DNA from 2 places in the Acidovorax sp. GW823-FHT01C06 genome. Region 2 is predicted to be linked to the other one. Evidence: riboswitches for the same ligand, from Rfam matches in the RefSeq annotation. Region 2 holds a riboswitch; the other holds the start of a gene.
The links. A riboswitch is a leader RNA that binds a small molecule or an ion and turns the genes downstream of it on or off. The one in region 2 is predicted to bind glycine.
Positions count from the first base shown of each region.

Region 1 (14,063 bases), on a different contig from region 2:
GTGCAGGTGCATGGCGTGGCCTTTGGCGGCACGCAGGCCATCAAGGGCGTGGAGGTCTCGGTGGACGGCGGCAAGACCTGGCAGGCCGCGCGGCTCATCGGCCCCGATCTGGGCAAGTTCGCGTGGCGCCAGTTCGTGCTGCCGGTCACGCTGGCGGCGGGCACGCACGTGCTGGCCAGCCGCGCCACCGATGCCGCAGGCAATGTGCAGGCCGAGCAGCGCGAGGAAAACCTGGGCGGCTACAACAACGCGAGCTGGCGCGACCATGCGGTCACGGTGACCGCAGCGTGACCGGGCGCCCCCCTGAGACGCTGCGCGCCTTCCCCCCTGGAGGGGAGCGCGCCCCCCGGACTGGCCGTGCCAGATCCGCGGTGGCACTGGTGCTGGGGCGCATCGGTTTCCAGCATTTGCGCGTGCCTGCGCTCGCGGCCATGTCGAGCGTGCTGCTGCTGTGGACGGGTGCCGGCTGGGCGGCGGATGCCGCCGAGCTGGCGCGGGGCAAGGAGCTGTTCATCAAGATCCAGCCTGCTTGCGCCGTGTGCCACACGCTGCAGGCCGCCGGTGCCGAGGGGCAGGTGGGCCCGGTGCTGGATGAGCTCAAGCCCGACGCGGGCCGCGTGCTGCGCGCGCTCAAGGCGGGCATCGGCGTGATGCCTTCGTATGCCGAACGCATGAGCGAGAAGGACATGCAGGCCGTGGCGCAGTTCGTGGCGCACGCCACGGGCGCTGCCAGGTAGGCCGGGCGCTGGCCCGTGGTGGCAGCGCCGCCTGCGCGGCGGTGCTGCAACCCCGCTGTGCTCCCGTTCAGGCCGTGGTGCGCGATGGCACCAGCGCCTTGCCGGGAGCGCAGCCCTGCAGACCCTGGAATGCAAAGTCCACTTCGGGCACCCGGCCGCTCACGATGTCGGCCAGGGCCTTGCCCGAGCCGCAGGCGTGGGTCCAGCCCAGCGTGCCGTGGCCCGTGTTGAGGAAGAGGTTGGCCACCTTGGTGGCGCCGATCAGCGGCACGTTGCTGGGCGTGGCGGGGCGCAGGCCGGTCCAGAACTGGGCCTGGCTGGCATCGCCCGCGCCGGGGAACAGCTGCTCCACGCGGCGCACGATGGCGTCGCAGCGCACCTGGTTCAGGTGGCGGTCGTAGCCGTTCAATTCGGCCGTGCCGGCGATGCGCAGGCGGTCGCCACCCCGTTCGCTGGTGTAGCGCGAGAACACGAGCTTGAACTCGTCGTCCGTGAGGCTCACCTGGTGCGCCTTGCCCGCATCCTTGACCGGCATGGTCACCGAATAGCCCTTGGCCGGATAGATGGGCAGGCGGATGCCCAGCGGCTGCGCCAGCAGCGGGCTGAACGAGCCCATGGCCAGCACGAAGGCGTCGCCGCGCACGCGCTCGAAGCGGCCCTCGGCGTTGGTCACTTCCACATGGTCGATGTGGCCGCCGGCTTCGCGCAGCGCGGTGACGTGGTGGCCCAGGCGGAACTGCACGCCCGCCGCCTCGCACAGCCGGGCCAGCTCGCGCGTGAACTGGTTGGCATCGCCCGACTCGTCCTCGGCCGTGAAGGTGGCGCCTGCGAGCTGCGGGCGGATGTGGGCCAGCGCGGGCTCGATGCGCACGGCCTCGTCGGCGCTGATGACCTGGCGCTCGCAGCCCAGCGCGCGCATCTGTTCGGCCGGGCCCAGAGCGCCGTCGAATTCCTTTGGGTTGGTATAGAAGTGCAGGATGCCTTGTGTGCGCTGGTCGTACTGGATGCCGGTGGCCGCACGCAACTGCTGCAGCGTGTCGCGGCTGTAGGTGCCCAGGCGCACGATCTGCTCGATGTTGTGGCGCGTGCGCGCCGGCGTGCAGTTGCGCAAGAAGTCCAGGCCCCAGAGCCACTGGCGCATGTCGGCGCGGATGCGGAACAGCAGAGGCGCGTCCTCCTTGCCCAGCCACTGCAGCACCTTGAGCGGCGCGCTCGGGTTGGCCCAGGGCTCCGCGTGGCTCACCGAGATCTGGCCACCGTTGGCGAAGCTGGTCTCGGCGCCGGGCGCACCCTGGCGGTCGATGACGGTCACCTCGTGGCCGCGCTGTTGCAGGAAATAAGCCGAAGTCACGCCGAGCAAGCCGGCGCCCAAAACGATCACGCGCATGATTTTCAAAGCCTTTCTGGGCTCTGGCGCTAGAACAACATGCGCTGGCAGCTATGAATTCAATAGCGTGCAGCTGGCGCATGAATGCCCAAGCTGCCGCTCCCCCTGTCCTTGGTACCTGAGAGATTCACCGCGCGGCCCACATGGCGCGCGGTTTGCTCCTTCGGTGCGCTTCGCGTTGCGCGAAGCGGCTCTCCAGACGGCTTTGATGAATGGTGCAGTACGGGACCTGAGCGTGTATGGGAGTTTGCGCCTTCGGTGAAGCGGGCGGGGCCGCTGACTCTCCTGCGGGGGCCATTCTAGGAGCCCGCATCGCGCAAAAACCGCTTTGTCCGCGCTAATGAACCGCAATCGTTGCTGATGCTGCGGGCACGGGGTTGGCCATAATCCGCCGGAACCTTCGCCTTTCTCTCCAGGACGCCTTGATGCCCGATACCGCCTTTGATCCGCTGACCAGCGCGGCCGTGCTCACCATGGCCCGCCTGGGGCGCACGCCCCGTCCCCTCGACCTGCCCGCCGCATTGCGTCCCCAGAACGCTGCCCAGGCCTATGCCGTTCAGGACGCCGTGGTGCGCGAGCGCGGCGAGATCGCGGGCTGGAAGGTGGGTGCGGCGTCGCCGCAGGCGCTGCCTGCGCGGGCGGCCCTGGCGCGCGATTCGGTGTTTGCGATGGCCGGCGGGGGCGCGGTGCGCCTGTCCTGCGCGGGCTTCGCCGTGCTGGGTGTGGAGGCGGAACTGGTGTACGAACTGGGTGCCGATCTGCCTGCCCGGGCGCAGCCCTACAGCGAGGCCGAGGCGCTGTCCGCCGTGGCGTCGGTGCGGGCGGCCATCGAGGTCTGCGACACGCGCTACGCCGCCTGGGCGCAGCAAGGCGAGTGGAGCCGGCTGGCCGACCAGGCCTGCCATGGGGCACTCATCGTGGGGTCGGGAACGGAGAGCGCGCAGTCGGTGCAGCCGATGCGGCAGCCCGTGGTGCTGTCGGTGAATGGCGCGCAGGCCGTGCGGCACGCTGGCTGGGGCAACCCGGCTGGCGATCCCCTGCGCCTGCTCACCTGGCTGGCCAATGGCGGCGCGCACAGCCTGGGTGGGCTGCGCGCGGGACAGTGGGTGACCACCGGGTCCTGCACCGGCACCGTGATGGTGGCGCCGGGCACGGTGGTGGTGGCTGAGTTTCCCGGCCTGGGGCGCGCCGAACTTCAACTGGGCTGACCGGCGGCGCCCTGCGCGGCGCGCGCCGGGCGTGGGGTCAGTTGCGGCGCGGGTTGTCGGGCTGCTGGTCGCGGCGGTTCGGTACGCCGTCGCCGTCCCGGTCGCGGTCATGGCGGTTGGAGACGCCATCGCCGTCACGGTCCCAGCCGCCACGCTGAAACTCCCAGCGGCCTTCGCGTTCCACCCAGTGCGGCTGGCGATACTGGTGGCCGGCGCGGGCCTGCACCCAGTGGCCGCGCACCCATTGGTAGCGGTTGCCACGCCATTCCCAGTGGCCTTCTTCCCACACCTGGCCCCGGCGGGGGCGGGGCACGGCTTCATGGCGCGGGGGAGGGGGCGCGGGCCTCACCTGGTACTGCGTGGCGTGGTAGCTGCGCTCCGGCTGGCCCGATTGGACGATGACGGTGCCCTGCGTGGCGGCATGCGCCTGCGGGAGGGTCCACAGCGCCATCAAGGCGATGGAGGCTGCGGTGAATGTCTTGCGGGTCATGAAGGTCATGGGATTCTCCTGATGTTCCTTGCGGAAGCGGTCACTGCATGGTGGCGGCACGGGCAGCCGGGCCGCGTAGGCGCCCTGCGGGGGTGTGCGTAGGCGGCGAGGGCCAGTTCCTGGCGCGCCCGCCGCCATCGGGGGGCGGGCGGCGCTCAGGCCCCGTCAATTGCGATAGGGGTTGTCCGGGCGGCGGTCGTGGCGGTTCGGCACGCCGTCTCCGTCGCGGTCGCGGTCGTGGCGGTTGGACACGCCGTCGCGGTCCCTGTCATGGTCGCGGTCGTAGCGGTTGGGAATGCCATCGCCATCGCGGTCGCGGTCATAGCGATTGGGGATGCCGTCGCCATCGCGGTCCCAGCCGCCGGGGCGCATTTCCCAGCGGCCCCCATGCTCCACCCAGCGGGGCTCGCGGTAGTAGTAGCCCGGGCGGGCCTTCACCCAGTGGCCCTGGATCCAGACGTGGCGGTGGCCGCGCCAGTCCCAGTACCCAGGCACCCACACCATGTCGCGGCGGGGGCGGGGCACCACTTCGTAGCGCGGTGGCGGGGGTGGGCCGTACTGCACCATCACCGGCGCGGGCGGCGCCTGGTAGTGGTGGGGCTGCCCCGACTGGATGACGACGGTGGCGCTGGTCTGTGCCTGCGCCACGGTCGCGGCGCCCAGCGACAGCAGGGCGATGGAAGCAGCGGCGAGTGCATTGCGGGCCATGATGGTCTCCTCAAAATGATTCCTTGCGGAACCGGAGACTTCATGGTGCAGATGCTGCGTCAAGACGGTGTAGGCGAATTGCGAAGTCTTGTGAAGTTGTGTTTCCCGTGGCGGCAAAGGGGGGGCTTTTCGTGATTTCTTTCACGCCGGGGCGTGCAGGTGGCCGTCCGGTGCAGGCCCGCGCGTGTCAACGCCACCACACCAGGGCCGCCACCACCAGCAAGGCAAACCAGGCAGGGTGCCTGCCCTCGGTGGCATAGAACACCAGCATTCCGCTGACCAAGGTGGCCAGCCCGGCCACGTCAGCCACCCAGGCCCCCAGGTTGGCATCCCCGGGTACGGTCCCCAGGCGCCACAGCAGGGCGCTGAGGGCCCAGCCCAGCACGGTGGCCAGGTGCCAGGTGCCCCACAGGATGCGCACCTGCCGCTCGTGCAGCACGGGCTTGCCGCCGGTGGGCACCACGCCCTGCGTGCGCAGTGCGCGAAACACGAGGAATTCACCCAGCACCGAGTGCGCAACGCCCACCAGGGCGAGGCCCCCGGCTGCCAGTACCAGCGCAGTATTCATGGACAGTTTTCAAGTCAATCAGGGTGGCCGTGGAAGGTGCAGACGCGGCGCGGCGATCCGTCTTCTTCGCCTTCAGCGCCTCGGGGGCCAGCACAGGGCCAGCGCGGGCGGCAGCGCCAGCCAGAAGCCCGAGGCGGGCATAAGCACGATGCCCAGCAGCGTGAGGGCCAGCAACCCGGCACCGAGCCCGCGCATGGGGACGGGCGCCATGGCTGTGTTGCGTTCGGCCAGCAGGATGGCCCAGCCCAGCAACGCGAACAACACGCCGAACAGCACAAACCAGACCACGGCGCCCACGGTCGGGTCTTTTTGCACGCTGTTGAAAACGCCGCGCCGCACGATCTCCTGCAGCTGGGTCGGAAACACGACGGCGGCATACAGCGTGTGCAGCAGCGCCACGGCCAGCATCCACGGGCCCTTCCAGCGGCTGCGAGGCGGCATGGCCGCAGAGCGAGGGGAGGGGGAGGTCAGGGTGGTCATGTGGGCGGGTTCCTAGGAAGAAAGAAGGGCGGGGCAATGCGTGCGCACCCGTGCACCCAGCCCCGTGAGCAGGTGCATCAGGCCCATCCACATGCGCTCGAACGCCGGCATTTCGCCGGGCACCTGCACCAAGTGATCGCCCAGCACGCGCTGGTGGCGGGCGGCGGTGATGGGTGGCGGCGTCTTGGCGCCAAAATCGAAAACCGCCTGCGTGAAGGGTTCCATCTGCCAGGCCTGCATGTCAGCCAGTGCGGGGGCGAGTTCGGCGGCGTAGGCCTGCACGGAGAGGCCGGCGTTGACGAGCCCGAGTGCCTGGTAGGCCTGCAGCACCAGCGCGTCGCGCTGCGGGTCGGAGGGAGGGCGCAGCAGTGCGGACCACGCCTGTGTCACTTGCGCCCGAAACCCGTCGGAGAGGCTGCGCGTGCAGCCAAAGTCGAGCACACCCACCGTGCCATCGGGGGCGAACAGAAAATTACCAGGGTGCGGATCGGCATGCACCCGGCCCAGCACAAAAGTGCAGTGCATGAACCAGTCCCACAGGTGCTGCCCGGCCTGATCGCGTTGCTGCTGTGTGGGTTGCGTGGCCAGCCAGGCCTGCAGGTGCTGGCCCGGCAGGAACTGCTGCGTGAGCACCTGGGCCCGCGTGTGCGACAGGATGGGCCGCGCCAGCACCACGCCGGGCAAAGCCGCGTGCTGCGCAAACCATTGCAGTTGCTCGGCTTCCTGCAGGTAGTCCACCTCGCGCAGCAGCGTGGCCTCGATCTCGGCCATCACGCCGTCCACCACGGTGCTGGCGGGCAGGGGCATGTCGGTGTGGGCCAGCGCGCGCAGCGCGGTGCGCATCAATTGCATGTCGCTGGCGATGGTGGCGGCAATGCCGGGGTACTGCACCTTGACGGCCACCGTGCCGTGGCCCGCCAGCTGTGTGCGGTGCACCTGGCCCAGGCTGGCGGCGGCGAAGGCGGTGGGCTCGAAGTGGTCGAACAGCGCCTCGGGCTCCTGGCCGAAGGCCTGGCGGAACACGCGCCCCACCAGCGCGCGGTTGAGCGGCGGCGCCTGGTGGTGGGCGCGCGCCAGCTCCTGCCGCACGCCGTCGGGCAGCAGGCCCGGGTGCATGCTGAGCAGTTGCGATACCTTGAGCGCTGAACCCCGCAGCTGGCCCAGGGCGCCAAAAAGGATGCGGCCCAGGGCGGCCTCGTGGTCGGCCTGCGCCTGGGCAGACGGCGTGCTGCGCACGCGATGGCCTAGTTGGGCCATGCCGATGCGTGCCGCCGCCAGGCCCGTGATGGTGCCGCGCGCAAGCCGGCTGGTGCGCGGCGGTTCAGCGCGGGCCATGGTTTGAAGCGGCCAGTTGTTGCAGCATGGCCTGCACGATGCGGCGGTGAAACGGCGTGATGACGGCCATGTAGGCATGGCCCAGCGTGTTGTGGATGTGCACCACGGTGCTGATGACGACCGTGGGGGCACTGCCAGGCTGGCCGTGCTTGGTCAGCGAGACCTGCACATCCAGGTGTTTGTCGTCCTGCCCCATCACCACTTCGGTGTCGCTCAGATGGCGGATGAGGAAGATGCCCACGCGGTCTCCGACGCGGTAGCTGCGCGCATTGGTTGGAGAGGCTCCGCTGGCAAGCGGATGCACGTCCTGCAACTGCCCCACGTCCTTGAGACCCATCAGCCGCACCAGCTTGTTGCGCACTGCCAGAAGTTGCTCCGTCCACCGCGGTGTCCTGGCCAAGACCTCCAGCCAGGTCTGCAATGCGCTGGCGGCGGGGCGGGGATCGGTCGTTGTGAAGGCGTCAAAAAAATCCGCGTCATGCAAGGTGGCATGGATGACGGTGCCTGGGGGCACCTGGATTTCGCGCACGGCGGGGGCGGTGGTCATGCGGACTTCCTCTTGCGGGGCGTGGCCACTGGCTGTGCGGCGGGTGCCGGGCTGGCAGCGCGGGGTTTGCGCGGCGCACGCGGCGGTTTGGAAGGCTCCGGCGACCGGGATGGTTCAGCGGCTGCCGTGTAGGCGGGGGCCGGGCCGGGCGGTGCGCTGGCCATGGCCTGTCTGGCCAGCTGCAGCATGCCCATCAGGCCGCTGCTGTGCTGCACCATGCGGGCCATCTGGCTGCGCAGCACAAAACCACCCAGTTGCAGCACGCGGTTGACAAGCCCCCCGCGCAGCGCCTGCACCAGCACGCCGAGCGAGAGGTCCACCAGCTGCGTGGTGTCGGCAAATTCCTCGGAGGTGTCGGCCAGCCAGTACGTCACCACACCGGCCAGGTAGTCGGTGTACAGCCCGCCCGCCATGCCCTTGAAGTCGCAGGGCTCGATTTCGCCACTGGCCTCCGCGGCTTCCAGAAATCTGGCGACGGCCTCGCGCAGGCTGTGCCGCGCCGCCAGGGGCTCGGCCAGCATCGACAGCGGCGAGCGCCGCGCCAGGCTGCGCACCTGGGCCACGAACTCGCGGTCGGCCAGCAGGCGCTCCAGCACCGCGTCGGTCAGGCGCTGCAGCTTTTCCTGCAGGCCGTAGCCCGCGAAGCCGGGCGTCTGCAGGGTGTCGGCCAGCGCCTGGTGGGCCACGTCGTCCAGGTAGCCCAGCACGATGCGGTCCTTGGTCGGGAAGTATTTGTAGATCGTGGCGTCGCCAATGCCGGCGGCGCGGGCGATGTCCTTCATCGTCGTGCCGTCGAAGCCCTGGCGGGTCATGAGGTCCACCGCGCTGGCCACGATCTGGCGGCGGGTGGCATCTTGCTGCTGGCGGGTGGTCTTCATTTAATATCTTTAAATCTGTCAAATTGACTATTTAAAGAATAGTGTATTCACATTAAAGAGTCAACCGGCGCTGAAACGGGCATTCGGTGCGCTGGAGGCGGCTGTTCTGAGCACTTTTTAGCCCTCTACCGCTTGTCGGTAAAGCGCAAGAAGCTATCAAAAAGATAGTGTTTGTGCTGGCTCGCCCGGCCCCCCGCCATGCCATGCCATCGCCCTCCGAAACCGGCGCGCCCAAGGCCGGTGCACCCGTGGAACCGGCTCTGCCGGGCCACCGGGTGCGTCCCCCGCGGGGGACGCCGCGCAGCGGCTCAGGGGGGGAGTCGTCTCATCCCGGTGAAGGCCTCGAACTCCCAGCTGCGCATGGCCAGCAGCAGGGTGTAGCCCTCCAGCTCGCGCGGCGGCAGTTTCTGGTCGGCCAAGTGCTGCTGCGCGAAGTCCTGCGCCACGCGCTGCATGCGCTCCATGAAGGCGGGCGCCAGGCCCCGGCTGATGGTGCCGTGGACCAGCAGCACGCCTTCGCCCGGGCCGTCGAAGCCGCCCGCGAAGTAGTCGAGCAGCGCATGCTCGCGAAAGTAGTTCATCACCGGCCCGTGGGGCCGCCAGCGGAAGGTCTTGGCCAGCTTGAGGCGGTAGCGGTTCAGCGGCCGCAGCTCGATGATGCCGATGCGGTCGAGCTGCGCGAGGTACTTGATGCCCTCGGCCTCGGTGAGGCGGTAGGTGGTGGTCACCTGCTCCAGCGTCCACTGGCTGAGCACGCAGATGGCCATGAGCAGCAGCTTCTTGTCGGCCACCACCGCGCGCTCCTGCTCCTGGCTCAGTTCCTTGAGCAAGGGCTGGCTGTCGGCCACGCGGCGCGCCAGGTCGGCGAAGTCCAGCGCCAGCGCGCGGCAGATCGCGTCGATGCGCGACAGCGGCATGTCGCCCTTGGCCAGCATGCGCTTGACGCTGGACTCGGCCATGCCCAGGGCCTGGGCCAGGTCCGCGTAGGTCATCTGCGCGGTCTTGAGTTCCTTTTTCAGGGCGGCAACGAGGTCGGCGGTGGTGCTCATGGGTATCGATTATGGGTACCCAGGGTGCTCCGGGTGGCCCTCCGTGCGACTTTTCGCGGCCCGGGGCCGTTGGGCTGAAGACACTGCGCGGCATCGATCCACCACCTGCCCACGGACACGACGACCATGACCGTTCTCCCCGCTCCCTTTCGCCATCGCCCCGGCCCGTCGCGCGCCGAGGGGGCCCTGCCGGGCCTCGCCGTGCTGCTGCTGGGGCTGGCGTGCCTGGGCCCGGCGCTGCCGGCCAGCACCCACCAGCATGCCTTTGCGGACCAGCGCGCGCTGTGGGGCATCCCTTGCGCGCTGGATGTCCTGAGCAACCTGCCATTCGCCGCCGCCGGCCTGTCGGGGCTGCGGTGGCTGCGGCGCGTGGAGCGCCCGGCCATGGATGCGGCCTCCCGGGTCTTCGCGGCCCTGTTCTTCGCGGGCCTGGTGTGCGCGGCCGTGGGCTCCGGCCTGTACCACGCGGTGCCCGACGATGCGGGCCTGCTGTGGGACCGGCTGGGCATGGTGCTGCCTTTCGCGGGCCTGCTGGGCCTGGCGGCGGGTGGCCGGGTGAGCGCCCGGGCGGGCTGGGCCGCCGCAGGCACGGTGTTGCTGGCAGGGCCGGCTGCGGTGCTGTGGTGGTCCACCACCGGCAACCTGCTGCCCTGGGCCGTGGTGCAGCTGGGCGGGATGCTGGTGGTGCTGGCGCTGGCCCTGCTGCCCCGGCGTGCGGGCACGCTGCCGGTGCACCTGGGCGCCGTGATCGCGATGTACGCCGTGGCCAAGCTGTTCGAGGCGGCCGACCATGCCGTGTTCGACGCCACGGCGCAGTGGGTGTCGGGCCACAGCCTCAAGCACGTGCTGGCGGCTGGCGCTGCCTGGCCGGTGCTGATGGCGCTGGATGCGCTGGCGGCTTCGCGCCACAGCCGCGCACCGCGCCCCGCATTTGCCGCCATGTGCGGGCAGAATGGCGCCCACACCATGGGTGTCGCACGCGGGCAGGGCCTCCAGCCCCGGGTGCGCCGGGCCATACCAACACACACAGCAGCCACCGCCGACCCATTGGACACGAGGAGAAACGCATGAACCCCGAGACCACCCCAGCCAGCGTGCCCCAGGCGCCCCACGTGCACTCCGTGCAGCACACGGGCAGCCCGGGCCATGGGCATGAGGACCCGAACCAGTTCGCGCTGCTGCGCCAGCGGCGCTTCGCCCCGTTCTTCTGGACCCAGTTCTCCGGCGCCGCCAACGACAACCTCTTCAAGTTCGCATTCACCGTGATGGTGACGTACCAGCTCAGCGTGTCGTGGCTGCCGCCCGCGATGGCGGGGCTGGTGATCGGCGCGCTGTTCATCCTGCCGTTCCTGCTGTTCTCGGCCACCTCGGGGCAGCTCACCGACAAGTACGACAAGACGCGCATGATCCGCTTCGTGAAGAACCTGGAGATCGCCATCATGCTGGTGGCCGCCTTCGGGTTCATCGCGGGCCACGTGCCCGTCCTGCTGCTGTGCACCTTCCTCATGGGCGTGCACTCCACGCTGTTCGGGCCGGTCAAGTTCGCCTACATGCCGCAGGTGCTCAACGAGCGCGAACTCACGGGCGGCAACGGCATGGTCGAGATGGGAACCTTCGTGGCCATCCTGCTGGGCAACGTGGCGGGGGGCCTGCTGGTGGCGCTGCCGGGCATCGGCCACACCACGGTGGCCGTGGCCTGCGTGGTGGCCGCGCTGGCGGGGCGCGCCGTGGCGCAGTTCATTCCCCCGGTGCCGGCCACCGACCCGGGGCTCACGATCAACTGGAACCCCTTCACCGAGACCTGGCGCAACCTCAGGCTCGCGCATGGCAACATCGTGGTGTTCCGCTCGCTGCTGGGCATCAGCTGGATGTGGTTCTTCGGCGCGGTGTTCCTGAGCCAGTTCCCCAGCCTGGCCAAGGAGGTGCTGCACGGCAACGAGCAGGTGGCCTCGCTGCTGCTGGTAGTGTTCTCCATCGGCATCGGCATCGGCTCGCTGCTGTGCGAGGTGCTCTCGCGCCGCCATGTCGAGATCGGCCTGGTGCCCCTGGGTGCCATCGGCATGAGCGTGTTCTCCATCGACCTGTACTTCGCCGCGCGCAGCCTGCCGCCCGCGGAGATCATGGGCCTTGGCACCTTTCTAGCGCAGAGCCAGCACTGGCGCGTGATGCTCGACCTGGCGCTGCTCAGCCTGTTCGCGGGCCTGTACAGCGTGCCCATGTACGCGCTGATCCAGATGCGCAGCCAGCCCACGCACCGCGCGCGCATCATCGCGGCCAACAACATCCTGAACGCGCTGTTCATGATCGCGAGTTCGCTCATCGCGGGCGCCTTGCTGGGCGCCGGCTTCACGGTGCCGCAGATCTTCCTGTTCACCGGCCTGGCCAATGCGGTGGTGGCGTTCTACATCTTCATGCTGGTGCCCGAGTACCTGCTGCGCTTCGTGGCCTGGGTGTCCTCGCGTTTCGTCTACCGCTTCAAGGTGCAGGGCGACGAGAACCTGCCCAGCACGGGCGCGGCCATCCTGGCCTGCAACCACGTGAGCTTTGTGGATGCCGTGCTGCTCATGGCGGCCAGCCCGCGCCCCATCTACTTCGTGATGGACCACCGCATCTTCCGCGTGCCGGTGCTCGGCTGGCTGTTCCGCCTGGCCAAGGCCATCCCCATCGCGCCCTACAAGGAAGACCCCAAGACCTACGAAGCCGCCTTCGACCGCGCCGCGCAGGTGCTGCGCGAAGGCGACCTGCTGGCCATCTTTCCCGAAGGCGGCATCACCAAGGACGGGCAGCTGCAGGAGTTCAAGGGCGGCATCATGAAGATCATCGAGCGTGCCCGCGAAGAGGGCATCGAGGCGCCCGTCATTCCCATGGCGCTGACCAATCTGTGGGGCTCGTACTTCAGCCGCATCGAGCAGGGCGGGGCCATGGTGCGGCCCTTCCGGAGGGGCTTCTACAGCCGCGTGGGCCTGAACGTGGGGCACGCCGTGGCGCCGTCGGACGTGCAGCCTTCGTTGCTGCGCTCGCGCGTGGCGGACCTGCTCGGAGCCTGACCGCCATGGAGCAGGACCGGGTGGAACAGGAAGAGCGCACCGCGCTGGCCCGCAAGATCATGGCCTTTCTGCGGGAGATCGGCCTGGACGTGGCCGAGGACGAGCTTGCCGGCGGCAACAGCTTCCTGCCCGGCGTGCGCATCGCGCGCGGCGGCCTGAGGGTGGACCTGGCGCGGCTGCGGTGGCCCGGCGACCTGCTGCACGAGGCCGGACACCTGGCCGTGGTGCCCGCAGCCCTGCGCGCGGGCATGGGCGATGCCCTTGCCGAACTGCCCCCCGTGCCGCACAGCGGCGAGATCGAAGCCACGGCATGGGCCTGGGCCGCCCTGCAGCATCTGCGGCTGCCATCGGCCGTGCTGTTCCACGAAGGGGGCTACCACGGCCACTCGCAGGGCTTGCGCATGACCTTCGAGCTGGGCGTGTATCTGGGCGCTGCCGGGCTGGTGTCGGCGGGCCTCGCCGCATCGCCCGCACAGGCCGCCTCTTCGGGCGTTGCGCCCTATCCGCACCTGCAGGCCTGGCTGCGCGCCTGAGCCGCGATCCTGCCGGCATGGATACATGGGCCGGGAACCGCCCTCGGGCGCTCCGCCTGGCCTGTCGCCGGGTCAGTCTTTGGGCGCACCCCGGCGCGCCGGTGGCTTGGCCCCCGGCGCTGCGTCCCCGCACGAGAGCAGCTTCTCGTAGTTGCGCCGCAGGATCAGCCCTGCGTAGTACACGTGCTCGCGCATCAGCTGCTCGGCACGCACACAGTCGCGCGCGATGACCGCCTCGATGATGCGGTGGTGGTCGCCGTGCGAGCGCAGGATGATGGGATGGTCGTCCCACAGGATGATGCGGTCCGAGGCGAAGGGAATGTTCTGCGCCTGCTCCGCGAAGCGCGTGACCCAGGGGTTGCCCGAGGCTTCCAGCAGCGTGTCGTGGATAGTCACGTTCATCTGCTGGTAGGGCTCGTGGTCTTCGGGCCTCAGTTCTCCCAGGGCCAGGATGCGGTCGCCGTCCGCCAGCGCCCCGCGCAGCCGCTGCGCCTGTTCGGGCGTGAGTCCGCGCATGGCGGCGTTGCGGCAGGCCAGGCCTTCGAGCACCGCGCGCACCTCGTAGGCCGCGACGATCTCCTCCATGTTGAAGCCGCGCACCAGGTAGCCGCGCTTGGGCTGGTGGTCGACCAGCCCCTCGCTGGCCAGGGTGCTCAGGGCGGCGCGCACGGGGGTGCGCGAAACGCCCAGCTTCTCGGCCAGGGGGATTTCCTCCAGCCGCTCGTCGGGCCGTATCTCCCCGTTGAGGATCCAGTTGCGCAGCGTCTCGGTCACGTCCTGGGCCAAAGTTCTCATCCCTGCCGCTCCAGTAGAAATTTTCTTCAAGTATACATGTGATGCCATTAATGGCTTTTTTACGGGTTATCCCTGAGATAAATCAGTAGTCATGTATACATAATTGCCTCGCTCACGCACCATGCGTGATTTTGATCAAGAAGGGCGAGGGTGGATATGGCAAGGGTTGCAAGTGAAGATGGCGGCTGGCTGGGGTTGGCAAACCGCACCGGTGTGGTGACGGGCGCAGGCGGCGGCATTGGCCTGGAGATCGCCGTGCAGCTGCTGGCCGCGGGAGCCCGCGTCGCCTTGCTCGACCGCG
Region 1 covers NZ_JBXAKN010000005.1:145,221-159,283, reverse strand. Annotated here, with positions in the region: gene sorT (SorT family sulfite dehydrogenase catalytic subunit) at 1-291, shown strand, start outside; gene sorU (SorU family sulfite dehydrogenase c-type cytochrome subunit) at 432-737, shown strand; gene AC1RCS_RS12990 (D-amino acid dehydrogenase) at 805-2,124, opposite strand; glycine riboswitch at 2,220-2,333, opposite strand; gene AC1RCS_RS12985 (2-keto-4-pentenoate hydratase) at 2,550-3,332, shown strand; gene AC1RCS_RS12980 (thrombospondin type 3 repeat-containing protein) at 3,370-3,822, opposite strand; gene AC1RCS_RS12975 (YXWGXW repeat-containing protein) at 3,988-4,530, opposite strand; gene AC1RCS_RS12970 (hypothetical protein) at 4,718-5,098, opposite strand; gene AC1RCS_RS12965 (DUF6463 family protein) at 5,171-5,578, opposite strand; gene AC1RCS_RS12960 (ABC1 kinase family protein) at 5,591-6,913, opposite strand; gene AC1RCS_RS12955 (DUF2867 domain-containing protein) at 6,900-7,460, opposite strand; gene AC1RCS_RS12950 (TetR family transcriptional regulator) at 7,457-8,338, opposite strand; gene AC1RCS_RS12945 (helix-turn-helix domain-containing protein) at 8,647-9,387, opposite strand; gene AC1RCS_RS12940 (hypothetical protein) at 9,514-10,458, shown strand; gene AC1RCS_RS12935 (MFS transporter) at 10,455-12,434, shown strand; gene AC1RCS_RS12930 (hypothetical protein) at 12,440-12,967, shown strand; gene AC1RCS_RS12925 (GntR family transcriptional regulator) at 13,040-13,762, opposite strand; gene AC1RCS_RS12920 (SDR family NAD(P)-dependent oxidoreductase) at 13,919-14,063, shown strand, end outside.
Region 1: it holds a riboswitch for glycine, as region 2 does, so the genes downstream of both, AC1RCS_RS12990 (D-amino acid dehydrogenase) here and gcvT (glycine cleavage system aminomethyltransferase GcvT) in region 2, are expected to answer to the same signal.

Region 2 (14,063 bases):
GGCGGCAGGGGACGCGGGGAGAACGGGAGAGGAAGGGTCGGCAGTCATGGGTCGGTCTGTCAGAAGACCGACTGTCAAGCCTCACGTTGCGTGAGGGTCAAGCGATTTTTACTGCTTTTTACGGATGGGTGGCGCGGCTGGCCCCGCAGCGGCGGCATGCACGTGGGCGAGGGCAGCGTGCAGGTACGCACGCACGGGCGCGCTCAGTGGCGAGCCCGCCTGCAGCAAGGGCTCCTGCATCGACGCGGTGAGCAGCTTCTGGCGCAGCGCCGCATCGTTGCGTGTCAGCTGGCCGAACAGCGCATCCCAGCGCCGTGCCGCCGCCGCAGCGTCGGCGTGCTGCGGGGCCACTCCGCGCGCCAGCAGTTGCTGCACCGAGCACTCCAGCGCCGCCCACTGGGTGTGGGGCACATGGCCCAGCGCGCGCAGGTCGTCGCGGGTCAGGTACTTGTCGAGCAGGTTCATGCGCAGCTTGATGGCGACTTCGACGTACTCGATCATTTCGCCCGGCGGCGCATGGTTGCGGCCGTGGGTGGTGGGCTCGGTGCGGAACATGTGGCCCCAGCGCTCCAGCAGGTCCATGTCGCCGCCCATCCAGTGCAGCATCAGCGCCATCCAGCGGTACGCCAGCGCCTGCACCTCCGGGGCGTCGGGCGGCAGCTGGCGGTCCATGGCGCTCTGCACCAGGTCCTTCACGACCAGCCAGTCGGCTTCGATCAGGCTCCAGTTGGTGAAGATCTGCTTGAGCTCGGCCGAGCTGAAGTACTTGCCATAGGTCGTCATGAGCGCCAGCGCTTCGAGCCAGTTGCCCATGTCGGGCTCGGCCCCTGCCATCAGGCCATCGCGCAGCATGGTCAGGCGGCCGCGCAGTTCGGTGGCTTGCGATATCTGCTGGTCGAGCGCGCGGATTTGCTGGCCGATGATGCGCTCGGGCGCCATGGTGTCGCCCACCAGCAGGTCGCCGATGTCGCTGAGCGGCAGGCCCATCTGCCGCATGGTCTGGATGCCATGCAGCCGCTGCACGTCGGCCTGGCTGTACAGCCGGTAGCCGGCGTCCGACCGGCCCGAGGGCTTGAGCAGCCCGATTTCGTCGTAGTGGTGCAGCGTGCGCACCGTGAGGCCGGTGCGCCGCGCGAGGTCCCCGACCTTCAGCAGCATGGGTCTTCTTACTTGCGCACCGAGATCAGCTCGATCTCGAAGTTGAGCGTGCTGTTGGGCGGAATCACCCCGCCAGCGCCGCGCTCGCCATAGGCAATCGCTGCCGGGCAGGTCAGCTTGGCCTTGCCGCCGGGTTTCATGCGCTGCACGCCTTCGGTCCAGCAGGGGATCACGCGGTTGAGCGGGAACTCGGTGGGCTCGCCGCGCTTGTAGGAGCTGTCGAATTCCTTGCCGTCCAGGAACGTGCCCTTGTAGTGCACCTTCACCGTGTCGGTGGCCTTGGGCGATTCGCCCGTGCCTTCCTTGAGGGACTCATAGACCAGGCCGCTGGCCGTGGTGACGGGCTTGGCCTGCGCCATGGCGGCGGGGGCGATCACAAAGCCGGCAAGCAGTGCGCAAAAAAGGTTTCGCAAAGGGGTCTCCTTGGAGGTGGGGGTATCGGACAGCCCGCGATCTTAGTCGCGTTCCGGCGGCTGCCCGTGGGCCGCCGGTGGGGGCCGGGCAATAAAAAAGCCTTCGTGCGGGCAGGCTGCACGAAGGCTTGTGGTGGGCGGGGAGGAACGGCGCCGGGCGCCTGCCCGCTGGGATCAGGCGTAGTCGGACACCGGGATGCAGCTGCACGCCAGGTTGCGGTCGCCCCACACGTTGTCCACGCGCCCCACGGGCGACCAGTACTTGCTGCTGCGCAGGGCGGCCACGGGATAGGCGGCGGTCTCGCGGGCGTAGGGGCGGGTCCACTGCGCGCCCAGCAGGCTTTGCGCCGTGTGCGGCGCGTTCTTGAGCGGGTTGTCGTCCTGCGGCAGCGCGCCATTTTCGATTTGCCGGATTTCCTCGCGGATGGCGATCATCGCGTCGATGAAGCGGTCGATCTCGAACAGCGTTTCGCTTTCGGTGGGCTCCACCATCAGCGTGTTGGGCACGGGGAAGGACAGCGTGGGCGCATGGAAGCCGTAGTCGATCAGGCGCTTGGCCACGTCCTCGGCCATCACGCCGCTGGTTTCCTTCAGGCCGCGCAGGTCCAGGATGCACTCGTGCGCCACGTGGCCGTTGGCGCTGGCGTACAGCGTGGGGTAGTGGTCCTTCAGGCGCGCGCTGATGTAGTTGGCGCTGAGGATGGCTGTCTCGGTCGCGGCCTGCAGGCCCTCGGCACCCATCATGCGGCAGTACATCCAGCTGATGGGCAGCACCGCGGCGTTGCCCAGCGGGGCGGCGCTGACGGGGCCGACCTTGCCGGCGCCCGGCTCCAGGGGCTGGTCGCCACGGCCGGGCTGGCCGGGCAGGTAGGGCACGAGGTCTTCCACCACGCACACGGGGCCCACGCCGGGGCCGCCGCCGCCATGGGGAATGCAGAAGGTCTTGTGCAGGTTCAGGTGGCTCACGTCGCCGCCGAACTCGCCGGGGGCGGCCACGCCCACCAGGGCGTTCATGTTGGCGCCGTCCACGTAGACGCGCCCGCCGTGGCTGTGCACCAGGGCACACAGCTCCTTCACCTGGGTCTCGAACACGCCGTGCGTGCTGGGGTAGGTGATCATCACGCAGGCCAAGTGCGCGCTGTGCAGCTCGCACTTGGCCTTCAGGTCCGCCAGGTCCACGTTGCCATTGGCGTCGCAGGCCGTCACCACCACCTGCATGCCCACCATCTGGGCACTGGCGGGGTTGGTGCCGTGCGCGCTGCTGGGGATCAGGCAGATGTTGCGGTGGCCCTCGCCCTGGGCCTCGTGGTAGGCCTTGATGGCCAGCAGGCCGGCATATTCGCCCTGCGAGCCGGCGTTGGGCTGCAGGCTGATGCCCGCGTAGCCGGTCGCTTCGCACAGCCAGGCACGCAGCTGTTCATCCAGTTCGCGGTAGCCCTGGAGCTGGTCGGCGGGGGCAAACGGGTGCACGCCGGCGAATTCGGGCCAGGTGATGGGGATCATCTCGCTCGTGGCGTTGAGCTTCATGGTGCAGCTGCCCAGCGGGATCATGCTGCGGTCGAGCGCGAGGTCCTTGTCGGACAGCTGGCGGATGTAGCGCAGCATGCCGGTTTCGGAGTGGTGGGTGTTGAACACCGGGTGCGTGAGGTAGCTGCTGGCGCGGCGCAGCCCGGCGGGAATCAGCGGCTCCACGCCGTGCTCGAACGCCTCGAAGGTGGGCAGGGCCTGGCCGTCCTGGGCGAAGATCTTCCACAGCAGTTCGACATCGGCGCGCGTGGTTGTCTCGTCGAGCGAGATGCAGAGGTAGTTCTCGAAGTAGATTCGCAGGTTGGCGCCCATCTGCACTGCGCGAGCAGCTATTGATTTGGTAGCGCTGTCGGTTTTGAGCGTGAGCGTGTCGAAGCAGCCCTGGGGGCGCACGGGGGCGCCCAGCTGCGTGAGTCCCCTGGCCAGGATGGCCGTGTAGCTGGCCACGCGCTGCGCGATGCGTTTCAGGCCGTCTGGGCCGTGGTACACGGCGTACATGCTGGCGATCACGGCAGGCAGCACCTGCGCAGTGCAGATATTGGACGTGGCCTTTTCGCGGCGGATGTGCTGCTCGCGCGTCTGCAGCGCCAGGCGGTAGGCGGGCTGGCCGTGCACGTCCACGCTCACGCCCACCAGGCGGCCGGGCAGGCTGCGCTTGAACTCGTCGCGGCAGGCCATGTAGGCGGCGTGCGGGCCGCCCGCGCCCATGGGCATGCCAAAGCGCTGCGTGGTGCCCACCACGATGTCGGCGCCGTATTCGCCAGGCGGCGTGATGAGCGTCAGGGCCAGCAGGTCTGCGGCCACGATGAAGGCGGCCTGCTTTTCGTGCGCCTTTTGCACCTCGGCGCGCAGGTCGTCGATGCGGCCGCTGGTGGAAGGGTACTGGGCCAGCACGGCGAAGTAGTCACCGGCCAGCAGGTCGTTCCATTCCTCGGCCGAGTTGGCCAGGCGCACTTCCAGGCCCAGGGGCTTGGCGCGGGTCTGGATCACTTCGATGGTCTGCGGGTGCGCGTCGCCCGCCACCACGAAGACATTGCTCTTGGATTTGACCGAGCGCCTGGCCAGGGTCATGGCTTCAGCCGCAGCGGTGGCTTCGTCCAGCATGGATGCGTTGGCGATCGGCATGCCCGTCAGGTCGCACACCATGGTCTGGAAGTTGACCAGGGCCTCCATGCGGCCTTGCGAGATCTCGGCCTGGTAGGGCGTGTAGGCGGTGTACCAGGCGGGGTTCTCCAGGATGTTGCGCAGGATGACGCCCGGCGTGTGCGTGCCGTAATAGCCCTGGCCGATGAAGCTGCGCAGGACCTTGTTCTTGCCAGCGATGGCCTTGAGCTCGGCCAGCGCCGCCGCTTCGGTGGCGGGCAGGGGCAGGTCCATGGGCGCGCTGCGCGCGATGGAGCGCGGCACGATGCTTTCGATAAGGGCGCTGCGCGAGGCTTCGCCGATCACTGACAGCATGTGGGTTTCATCCGCTGCGTCGATGCCAATATGGCGGGGCAGGAATTCGGTGGCGTTCTCGAGCGCGGCGAGGGTGGGCAGGGGGGCTTGGGAGGTCATCGGCGGCGGCACAGTGCAAGGAAACACATTGGCCCGGCGGGGAGGTGCCGGGCCGCGGGCATCGGAGGGTCAGGCGTTCTTGGCGAACTCGGCGTAGGCGGGTTCGTCCATGAGCGCATCGAACTGCAGCATGTCCGTCACATGGACCTTGAAGAACCAGCCGGCACCCATGGGATCGCTGTTGGCCAGCGAGGGGTCGGCGCGCAGTGCTTCGTTCACTTCGACGACTTCGCCGGTGACAGGCATGTACACGTCGGCCGCGGCCTTCACGGACTCGACCACGCCGGCCACGTCACCCTGGGTGAAGGTCGTGCCGACCTCGGGGAGGTCCACGAAGACCACGTCGCCCAGGGCGTCCTGGGCATGCAGCGTGATGCCCACGGTGGCGGCTTCGTGGTCGGAGATGTCGATCCACTCGTGGTCCTTGGAATACTTGATGGTCATGGGGGAAGCTCCAAAAAAGGGGAAAACAGAAAAAGTGCCGATGCCAGCCGCCACTTTAGCCGGGCTGGGGCGGTTGCAGAGGGTCAGCCGCGGTGGTAGCGCGCAGGCGTGAACGGCATGGACACCACCTCCATGGGCACGGCCTTGCCGCGCACGATGGCGTTGACGCGCGTGCCGATGGCGGCAAAGGCTGGCGCCACGTAGCCCATGGCCACCGGCTTGTCCACGGTGGGCCCCAGCAGGCCGCTGGTCACTTCGCCGATCTTTTGACCGTCGGGGCCTTGCAGTTCGGTGTGCTCGCGCACGGGCACGCGTTCCAGCGCGACCAGGCCCACGCGCTTGCGCTGCAGGCTGGCGGGGTTGTCGATCTGCGACAGCACCTTGTCGGCACCGGGGAAGCCGCCCGCGCGCGCGCCGCCGGTGCGGCGCACCTTCTGGATGGCCCAGTTCAGCGCCGCCTCGGGTGGGGTGGTCGTGGTGTCGATGTCGTTGCCGTACAGGCACAGGCCGGCTTCCAGGCGCAGCGAGTTGCGGGCGCCCAGCCCGATGGGCTTGACCTCGGGCTGGGCCAGCAGCGCGCGCGCCAGGGTTTCGGCCTGGGACGCGGGCACCGAGATCTCGAAGCCGTCCTCCCCGGTGTAGCCGCTGCGGGTCACGAAGCAGTCGCAGCCCGCAATGGAAAAGTCGCCACCCGTCATGAATACCAGCTTTTCGACGCCGGGTGCCAGGCGCGCCAGGGCGGTGACTGCCTGCGGGCCTTGCAGCGCCAGCAGGGCGTGGTCGGGCATGGGGATGACGTCGCAGCGCTGGCCGATGCGTGCCTGGATGTGCGCGATGTCGCCTACCTTGCAGGCGCCGTTGACGATGACGAACAGGGTGTCATTGCCCTGATTGAAGAACATCAGGTCGTCGATGACCGTGCCTTCGTCGGTGAGCAGCAGGCCGTAGCGCTGCTTGCCTACGGGCAGGTCGATCACGTCGACGGGCATCAGGGTTTCGAACGCGGCAGCGGCGCCGGGGCCGACAAGCTTGAGCTGGCCCATGTGCGAGACGTCGAACAAACCCGCCGCGTTGCGCGTGTGCAGGTGCTCGGCCATCAGGCCGGCAGGGTACTGCACGGGCATGGAGTAACCCGCAAACGGCACCATGCGGGCGCCCAGCTCGGTGTGCAGGGCGTTGAGGGGGGTGGTCAGCAGCGGGGCGGTAGGGGTGGTCAAGGCGGACTCCGGGGCAAATGGTGGCCGCGGCCCTATGGGTCGCGGGATTTGCCCTGCTGTCCGCTTTACCTGAGAGATTCACCGCAGCGCCCTGGCTGGCCGCGCGGCTTGCTCCTTCGGTGGATGGGTGCCGTGCTGCACGGTCCATCTCTCTCCAGCAAGGGAACGCCCGCATCACTGCGGGCGGTTGCCAGTCCTTTTGCCTGAGCGTTCGGCTGCTGCCTGCGCCTTCGGCGGCCCCTTTCGTTGATGGGAAGGGGCTCTCTCCTGACGGCCGCCAGTATATCCGCTGGAAGAAGCCGCGCAGACGCTATTTGATGAACCCGAGCACCTTCGGCAGCCAGGTCGACAGCTGCGGGATGAAGGTCAGCACCACCAGCACCACGCCATGCGCCCAGAGGAAGGGCACCAGCTCGCGCACCAGCTGCGACATCGGTACGCGCGAGACGTTGCAGGTGACGAACAGCAGCCCGCCCACGGGCGGCGTGATCATGCCCAGCGTGAGGTTGTAGATCACCACCATCGCGAAGTGGATGGGGTCGATTCCCAGCTTCACGGCCACGGGCGCGAGGATGGGCGCCAGCACCATCACGCCCGGCAGCGGCTCGATGAAGATGCCGAACAGCAGCAGGAAGATGTTCACGATGATGAGGAACATCCACGGCGAGAGGTTCATGCCCACCAGCCAGTCGGCCATCTGCTGCGGAATGCCCTCGATGGTCAGGATCCACGCGAACGCGGCCGACAGCCCGATGATGATCAGCACCGAGGCCGACAGCAGGGCCGAGCGTGCCAGGATGTCGGGCAGCGCCTTCCACTGCAGCGTGCGGTAGACGAACTTGCCGCACACCAGCGCATAGAACACCGCCACCACCGAGGCCTCGGTGGGCGTGAACCAGCCGGCGCGCATGCCGCCCAGGATCACCACCGGCAGCAAAATGGCGGGCAGCGCCTTCCAGGTGGTCTGCAGGATATCGGCCAGCGGCGGCATCCGGCCGTCGCCCTTGTAGTTGCGCTTCTTGGAGACGTGGAAGTTCACGACGCACATGGCCACCGCGATCAGCAGGCCCGGCAGCAGGCCGGCCACGAACAGCGCACCCACCGACACCGTTTCATCCTGCAGCGCATAGATGATCATGATGATGGACGGCGGGATGATGGGCCCGACGATGGCCGTCGAGGCCGTGAGAGCCGCCGCGTACGAACGGTCGTAGCCGGCCTTGTCCATCATGCGGATCAGCATCGACCCCGGCCCCGCCGCATCGGCCAGCGCCGAGCCCGAGATGCCTGAGAAGAAGGTCAGCGAGACCACGTTGGTGTAGCCCAGCCCGCCGCGCTTGTGGCCCACGAACTGCCCGGCAAACCTCAGCAGCACCTCGGTCAGCGAGCCGCCGCTCATGAGTTCGGCCGCGAGGATGAAGAAGGGCACGGCCATCAACGGAAAGCTGTCGATGCCGGTGAAGGTCTCCTTGAGCAGCACCATCAGCGGGTAGCTCTCGGCCAGGATCAGCGTGGCCGCGGTGGCCAGGCCCAGCGCAAACGCCACGGGCACGCCCATGGCCAGGAACAGGCAGGCCGAAACGATGAGGATGATGGACGCGCTCATAGGGAGGCACTCGCATTCGCATCGAAGTGTTCATCGGCCGCAAAGTTGCGGTCGAGCACGTAGCCGCGCACGATGAACAAAAAGTGCACGATCAGCAGCACGCCGCCGATCAGCATGGCGCTGTAGATGTAGGCGAACGGGATCTGCGTCACGGCCGTCATCTGGAACATGGTGCGCTGCATGTACAGCCAGCCGTACCAGACCATGAAGCCGAAGAAGGCGAACAGCAAGGCCGCGACCACGGCACGCAGGGCGATGGCGCCCGCGCGGGGCAGGGCATCCTGCAGGTTCTCCACCGCGATGTGGCCGCCATAGCGCAGCACGGGGCCGGCGCCCAGGAAGGTCAGCCAGATCATCATGTGGCGCGACACCTCCTCGGCCCATTCGAGCGAGTTGTGGGTGACGTAGCGCATCACCACGTTGGTGAAGATGATGATGGACATGGCCGCCAGCAGCAGGATCAATGCCCAGCGGTTGGCGGCCAGAAAATAGCGTTCGAAGGTTTTCACGGGACGGTCTTGGACAAGGGCGTGCAGGGTCAAAGCAAAAGCGCCCGGCGCCTTGTGTGGGCCGGGCGATGCGGGGCGCGGGTCAAGAGCGGCTCACACAGCCCAGCGAAGCGGTCCTGGTTAGGCGTTGCGTCGCAGACAGTACAACCAGTACGGCAAGACGCAACAACGACGCCAGGAGGGCTGTGCGAGTCGCTCAAAAGAGTTAACGAACGTCCTGGATCTTCTTGATGTTGTCGGCGCCGAACTCCTTGGCGTAGCCCACATAGGCGGGCTTGAGGGCTTCGCGGAAGGCGGCGCCGTCCACCGTCTTGGTGACCTTCATGCCTTGCTGCTCCAGCAGGGCGATGCCGTTGTTCTCGTCGTCGTTGACCTTCTTGCGCTGGGCCACCGAGGCGCTCTTGGCGGCGTCGGTGAAGACCTTCTTGTCCGCGTCGTTGAGCTTGTTCCACACCTTGGGCGAGAGCAGCAGCAGCGCCGGCGAGTACACGTGGCCCGTGAGCGACAGGTGCTTTTGCACCTGCGAGAACTTGGCCGACAGGATCACGGGGATGGGGTTCTCCTGGCCGTCCACCGTGCCCTGCTGCATGGCGCCGAACAGCTCGGGGAAGGCCATGGGCGTGGGCAGGATGCCGAAGGTGCGGTAGCCGTCCATGTGCACCTTGTTCTCCATGGTGCGCATCTTCAGGCCCTTGGCGTCCTCGGGCTTGACGATGTCGCGCTTGCTGTTGGTCATGTGGCGGAAACCGTTCTCCGTCCAGGCCAGCGCGATGATGCCCTTGCTCGGGAACTTGGTCAGGATGTCCTGGCCGATGGGGCCGTCCATCACCTTGCGCGCATGGTCGTAGTCGCGGAACAGGAAGGGGATGTCCACGATCTTCACTTCGGGCACGAAATTGCCCACGGGGCCGGTGGAGGTGTTCACCAGGTCCTGCGTACCGAGCTGGATGGCCTCGATCTGCTCGCGCTCGCCGCCCAGCGCGGAGTTGGGGAAGTACTGGCACTTGTAGCGCCCCTGCGTGCCCTTCTCGACTTCGTCGCAGAAGACCTTGGAGCCCACGCCGTAGTGCGAATCGGGCGCCGTGGCGTAGCCGATCTTGAGCGTGGTGGTCTGCGCGCTGGCGGTGGCCATCAAGCCGAGCGCAAGGCCCAGGCCCGCAGCGAGGGAAGTCAATTGCATGGTGTCTCCTGTGAGTATGTTTCTTGCCGCGCCCCCTTGCACGCACCAGCGGAAAGGGTGCTGGCAGCATGGGTTGGCGGTCCTGAAAATTATGGCGCTGCAGCATGGCCCCGAGCATCGGGGTTTGTGCTGGTAAGCGTGCTTATTAACGCGCTGGAAGGAGGCAATCGTCGCCGGGGCGACAAAGGCAGGCTGCTGGCCTGGGCCAGGCAAGGGGGAGGGGGAAGGGGGGCAGCCGGGCGGCCGGGCGGCCGCGAAGGTAGGTGCTTGCTTGTCAAGCGCCCCGGTCTGGCGGTAACCAGTCCGGGGCCCTGTCAGTTTGTGCGCTCCGGTAAGAGCGCCTTGATGTCCAAAGTATGCGCTGCGAGGCGCAGCAGTTCTTTCCATGTTTCGCTTGAATTTTCAAATTTGCAGAAAAATTTGCTGCATATGATGATATTCATGAATAATTGTGGCCATGGATCGTCTTGACAGAAAAATTCTCGCTGTGCTTCAGGGCAACGCCCGTGCCAGCCTGCAGGAGATCGGCCAGGCGGTGGGCCTGAGCGCTTCGCCGTGCTGGGGCCGCATCAAGAAGATGGAGGAGGCCGGTGTCATCCAGGGCTACACCGTGCGCATCAACCCGCAGTCGCTGGACCTGGCGGACACGGTGCTCGTGCAGGTCACGCTGGACAGCCATTCGGACAACACGCTTGAAAAGTTTGGCGAAACGCTGGCCAGCATTCCCGAGGTGATCGAGGCGCATCTGGTCTCCGGCGACTATGACTATCTGCTGCGCATCGTGGTCAAGGACACGCGCGACTACGAGCGCCTGCTGCGCGAGAAGCTCTACAAGATCAAGGGCATACGCCACAGCCGCTCGAGCTTCGTGCTGCGCACGCTCAAGAAGGCAGACCTGCCACTGTTTGCGGGCTGATTCGCCTCAGCGTGGCGCTGCAGTGCAGAGGGAGGGGTTCGGACATCGATGGTCCTGATCCGTGTCGTCCATGCACCGCGCTGGCGGCGCGCACGGCGCGCCATGCCCTGGGTCACCAGGCGTTGCCCCGTGGCCTCTTTTTTCCTGCCGGCAAAAAGTGCTGTGGAGTCGGCCGTTGCAGAATGGCGCCGTTTTTGCACCGGACGGCATGACGCCACCCAGCCTGGCGCGCTCCTGCGCACCACGGCGGTGCGCGCGCCCCGTCAGCCATTCGTCAGTGATGCCCTGGGACCCCTCGCCATGAACCTGCGTTTCGTCGAAGCCTTCTACTGGGTGGCCTCCCTCAAAAGTGTCACGCGCGCCGCGGAAAAGCTGTTTCTCACGCAGTCGGCCATGTCCAGCCGCATCGCCGCGCTGGAGGAGGAGCTGGGTGTGTTGCTGCTGGACCGGCGCGACAAGCACTTCAAGCTCACCGTGGCCGGCACACGGTTTCTGACCTACGCCAAGCGCATGCTGGAGCTGCAGCGCCAGCTCAAGACCGAGATGGGATCGGGCGGGCCGCTGGAGGTGTCGATCCGGCTGGGCGCCATCGAATCGGTGCTGCACTCCTGGCTCATTCCATGGGTGGAGCAGCTGCGCAAGGACAACCCCTTGCTGGAGCTCGAGCTCACGGTCGAGTCCACGCCCGTGCTGCTCGATCAGATCCGGCGGGGCTCGCTCGACGTCGTGTTCGCGGCGCTGCCTGCATCGGCCGACGGCATGCGCAGCCAGGCGGTGACGCCCATGGAGATGGTGTTCGTGGGCAACGGCAATATCCACCGCAAGCGCCACTATGTGCTCGATGATTTTGCCGACACGGACATCCTCACCTTCCAGCGCGGCTCGCAGCCGCACGTGTACCTGCTCGACACCTTTCGCAATGCGCAGGTGGAGCCGCGCCGCGTGCACACGGTGTCGTCCATTTCGGCGATGGTGCAGCTGGTGCAGGGCGGCTTCGGCGTGGCCACGCTGCCGCGCCTGGCGGTGGAACGCATGCTGGCGTTTCCAGACCTGCGCGCCCTGGCGTGCGACACCGTGCTCAAGCCCCTGCCCATCCACGTGAGCTACCGCGAGGATCCTTCCTCGCCCGCGATGGAAGCCATCGTTCGCTCCTCGATCGACTTCATCGAGAACATCCAGCCGGGGCCCAAGGGGCCCACCCGCACTCCCCGCAAAAGAAGCAGCGCCCCGCGGTCCTGAGAGGCACAGGGCACCCGAGCACAGGCGTGCCACTTCACGGCCCAGGGCCATGCATCTGCGGATGCCGCAGTGCCTCGGTGTCGCCATCGCAACCGTCCCCGTGGCGGGCGCTCCACAACACCCTGGGGTTAACCCTGAAGCGGATATCAGGGTAATCCCTTGGCACCAACTTGGTTCCCCTTGCCCCAATGAAGTGCATCGAAAAAATCGATGACCTGAGCAAAATTTTTTGAATTTGCCAGCGCCTGCCACCCCCCAACACAATCCGCCCAACGCCAGACGAATGGCATTTCCCACGACAAGGAAACACGGTGGATTCAGTTCAAGAAAAAGCGCTGGCGGTTTTTGGGTCCGAGGGCATCGACGACCCCGTCCATGTGCGCAGCGTGATCCGGCGAGGCGGCTGGGCATCACACACCAGCGGCCTGGCCCATGGCCGGGTGCAGGGCAACCTGGTGATCCTGCCTGAAGTGCAAGCGGGCGACTTCCTGCGCTTTTGCCAGCGCAACCCCAAGCCCTGCCCGGTGCTGGCGGTGAGCGAGCCCGGCCAGTTCGCGCTGCCCACGCTCGGGGGCGGCATCGACATCCGCAGCGATGTGCCGCAGTACCGCGTCTGGCGCCACGGCGAGCTCACGCAGGAGGTGCCAGACATCGCCGACCTGTGGCGCCCCGACCTCGTGACCTTCATCCTCGGCTGCTCGTTCTCGTTCGAGTCCGCGCTGCAGGAGGCCGGCATCAGCCTGCGCCACATCAACGAAGGCAAGAACGTGGCGATGTACCGCACGAACATTGCCACGCAGCCGGCAGGGCCCTTCGGGGGCGCCATGGTGGTCTCCATGCGGCCCATGCCTGCGGCCGACGTGATCCGTGCGGTGCAGGTCACATCGCGCTTTCCCAACGTGCATGGCGCGCCGGTGCACATCGGCGACCCTGCGCTCATCGGCATTGCGGACATCGCAGAACCCGACTACGGCGACGCCGTGCCGCTGATGCCCGGCGAGATCCCTGTCTTCTGGGCCTGCGGCGTCACGCCACAGTCCGCCATCCTGAACGCCCAGCCCGCGTTCTGCATCACCCATTCCCCAGGGTGCATGTTGGTCACCGACCTTCTCAATCACCACCTCGCCAGCTTTTAACCAAGGAGTTTCCCCATGAAGAAAATGATGTTCGGCCTGTGCGCCGCGGCCGCCGCATGCCTGGCCCATGCCGAGACCAGGTGGGACCTGCCCTCGGGCTATGCCGTCAACACCTTCCAGGTGCAGAACCTGCAGCAGTTCGTGCAGGACGTGGGCAAGGCCAGCGGCGGCAAGCTCAAGATCACGGTGCACCCCAACGCATCGCTGTTCAAGGCCAATGAAATCAAGCGCACCGTGCAGTCCGGGCAGGTGGCGATCGGCGAGTTCATCCTTTCCGGCGCTGCCAACGAGGCGGCGGTCTACGGTGTGGACTCCATTCCGTTCCTTGCCACGAGCTATGCGGACTCCAAGCGCCTGGACCAGGCCTCGCGCCCGCTGCTGGTCAAGACGCTGGGGGCACAGGGCATGAAGCTGCTCTACACCGTGCCATGGCCGGCGCAGAGCCTGTATTCGGTGAAGCCTGTCACGGCCCTCAAGGACCTCAAGGGCACCAAGATGCGGGCCTACAACCCGGCCACGTCGGTCATCGCCAACCTCATCGGCGCGCAGCCGGTGACGATCCAGCTGGCCGAGCTGTCGGCGGCGCTGGCCACGGGCACCGTGGACAACTTCCTCACCTCCAGCGCCAGCGGCGTGGACAGTAAGCTCTACGAAAGCGTGAAGTACTTCTACGGCGTGGCGGCCTGGCTGCCGCGCAATGCCGTGGTGGTGAACCAGAAGGCCTTCGACAGCCTGGACAAGGCCAACCAGGACGCGGTGCTGGCGCAGGCCGCGATTGCCGAGCAGCGCGGCTGGGCGCTGAGCGAGCAAAAGGACCAGGAGTACCTCAAGGAACTGGCCGCCAAGGGCATGCAGGTGGACGTGAGCGCCGAGAACCTCAAGAAGGAGCTCAAGACCGTGGGTGAGCGCATGACGGCCGACTGGATCAAGACCGCGGGCGATGACGGCAAGGCTGTCATCGATGCCTACAACGGCAAGAAGTGAGCAGGCCGCCATGTCCCTCATGCCTCCTACATCGGCCATTGCGGGCGATGCGCCCCCGGCCCTGGCCATGCCCCCGCACGTGCTGCGGCGCGCGCTGGACGGCGCGTACCTGGCCGCCGGCGCCGTCGGGGCTGCCTGCATCGCCGTTATCTGCGTGCTGATGGTGGTCCAGTCGCT
Region 2 covers NZ_JBXAKN010000003.1:216,465-230,527, reverse strand. Annotated here, with positions in the region: gene AC1RCS_RS09205 (acyltransferase family protein) at 1-48, opposite strand, end outside; gene AC1RCS_RS09200 (MerR family transcriptional regulator) at 109-1,158, opposite strand; gene AC1RCS_RS09195 (FKBP-type peptidyl-prolyl cis-trans isomerase) at 1,167-1,571, opposite strand; gene gcvP (aminomethyl-transferring glycine dehydrogenase) at 1,746-4,655, opposite strand; gene gcvH (glycine cleavage system protein GcvH) at 4,725-5,099, opposite strand; gene gcvT (glycine cleavage system aminomethyltransferase GcvT) at 5,183-6,316, opposite strand; glycine riboswitch at 6,363-6,484, opposite strand; glycine riboswitch at 6,498-6,596, opposite strand; gene AC1RCS_RS09175 (TRAP transporter large permease) at 6,627-7,922, opposite strand; gene AC1RCS_RS09170 (TRAP transporter small permease) at 7,919-8,431, opposite strand; gene AC1RCS_RS09165 (TRAP transporter substrate-binding protein) at 8,637-9,611, opposite strand; gene AC1RCS_RS09160 (Lrp/AsnC family transcriptional regulator) at 10,069-10,527, shown strand; gene AC1RCS_RS09155 (LysR family transcriptional regulator) at 10,828-11,766, shown strand; gene AC1RCS_RS09150 (putative hydro-lyase) at 12,102-12,902, shown strand; gene AC1RCS_RS09145 (TRAP transporter substrate-binding protein) at 12,918-13,886, shown strand; gene AC1RCS_RS09140 (TRAP transporter small permease subunit) at 13,954-14,063, shown strand, end outside.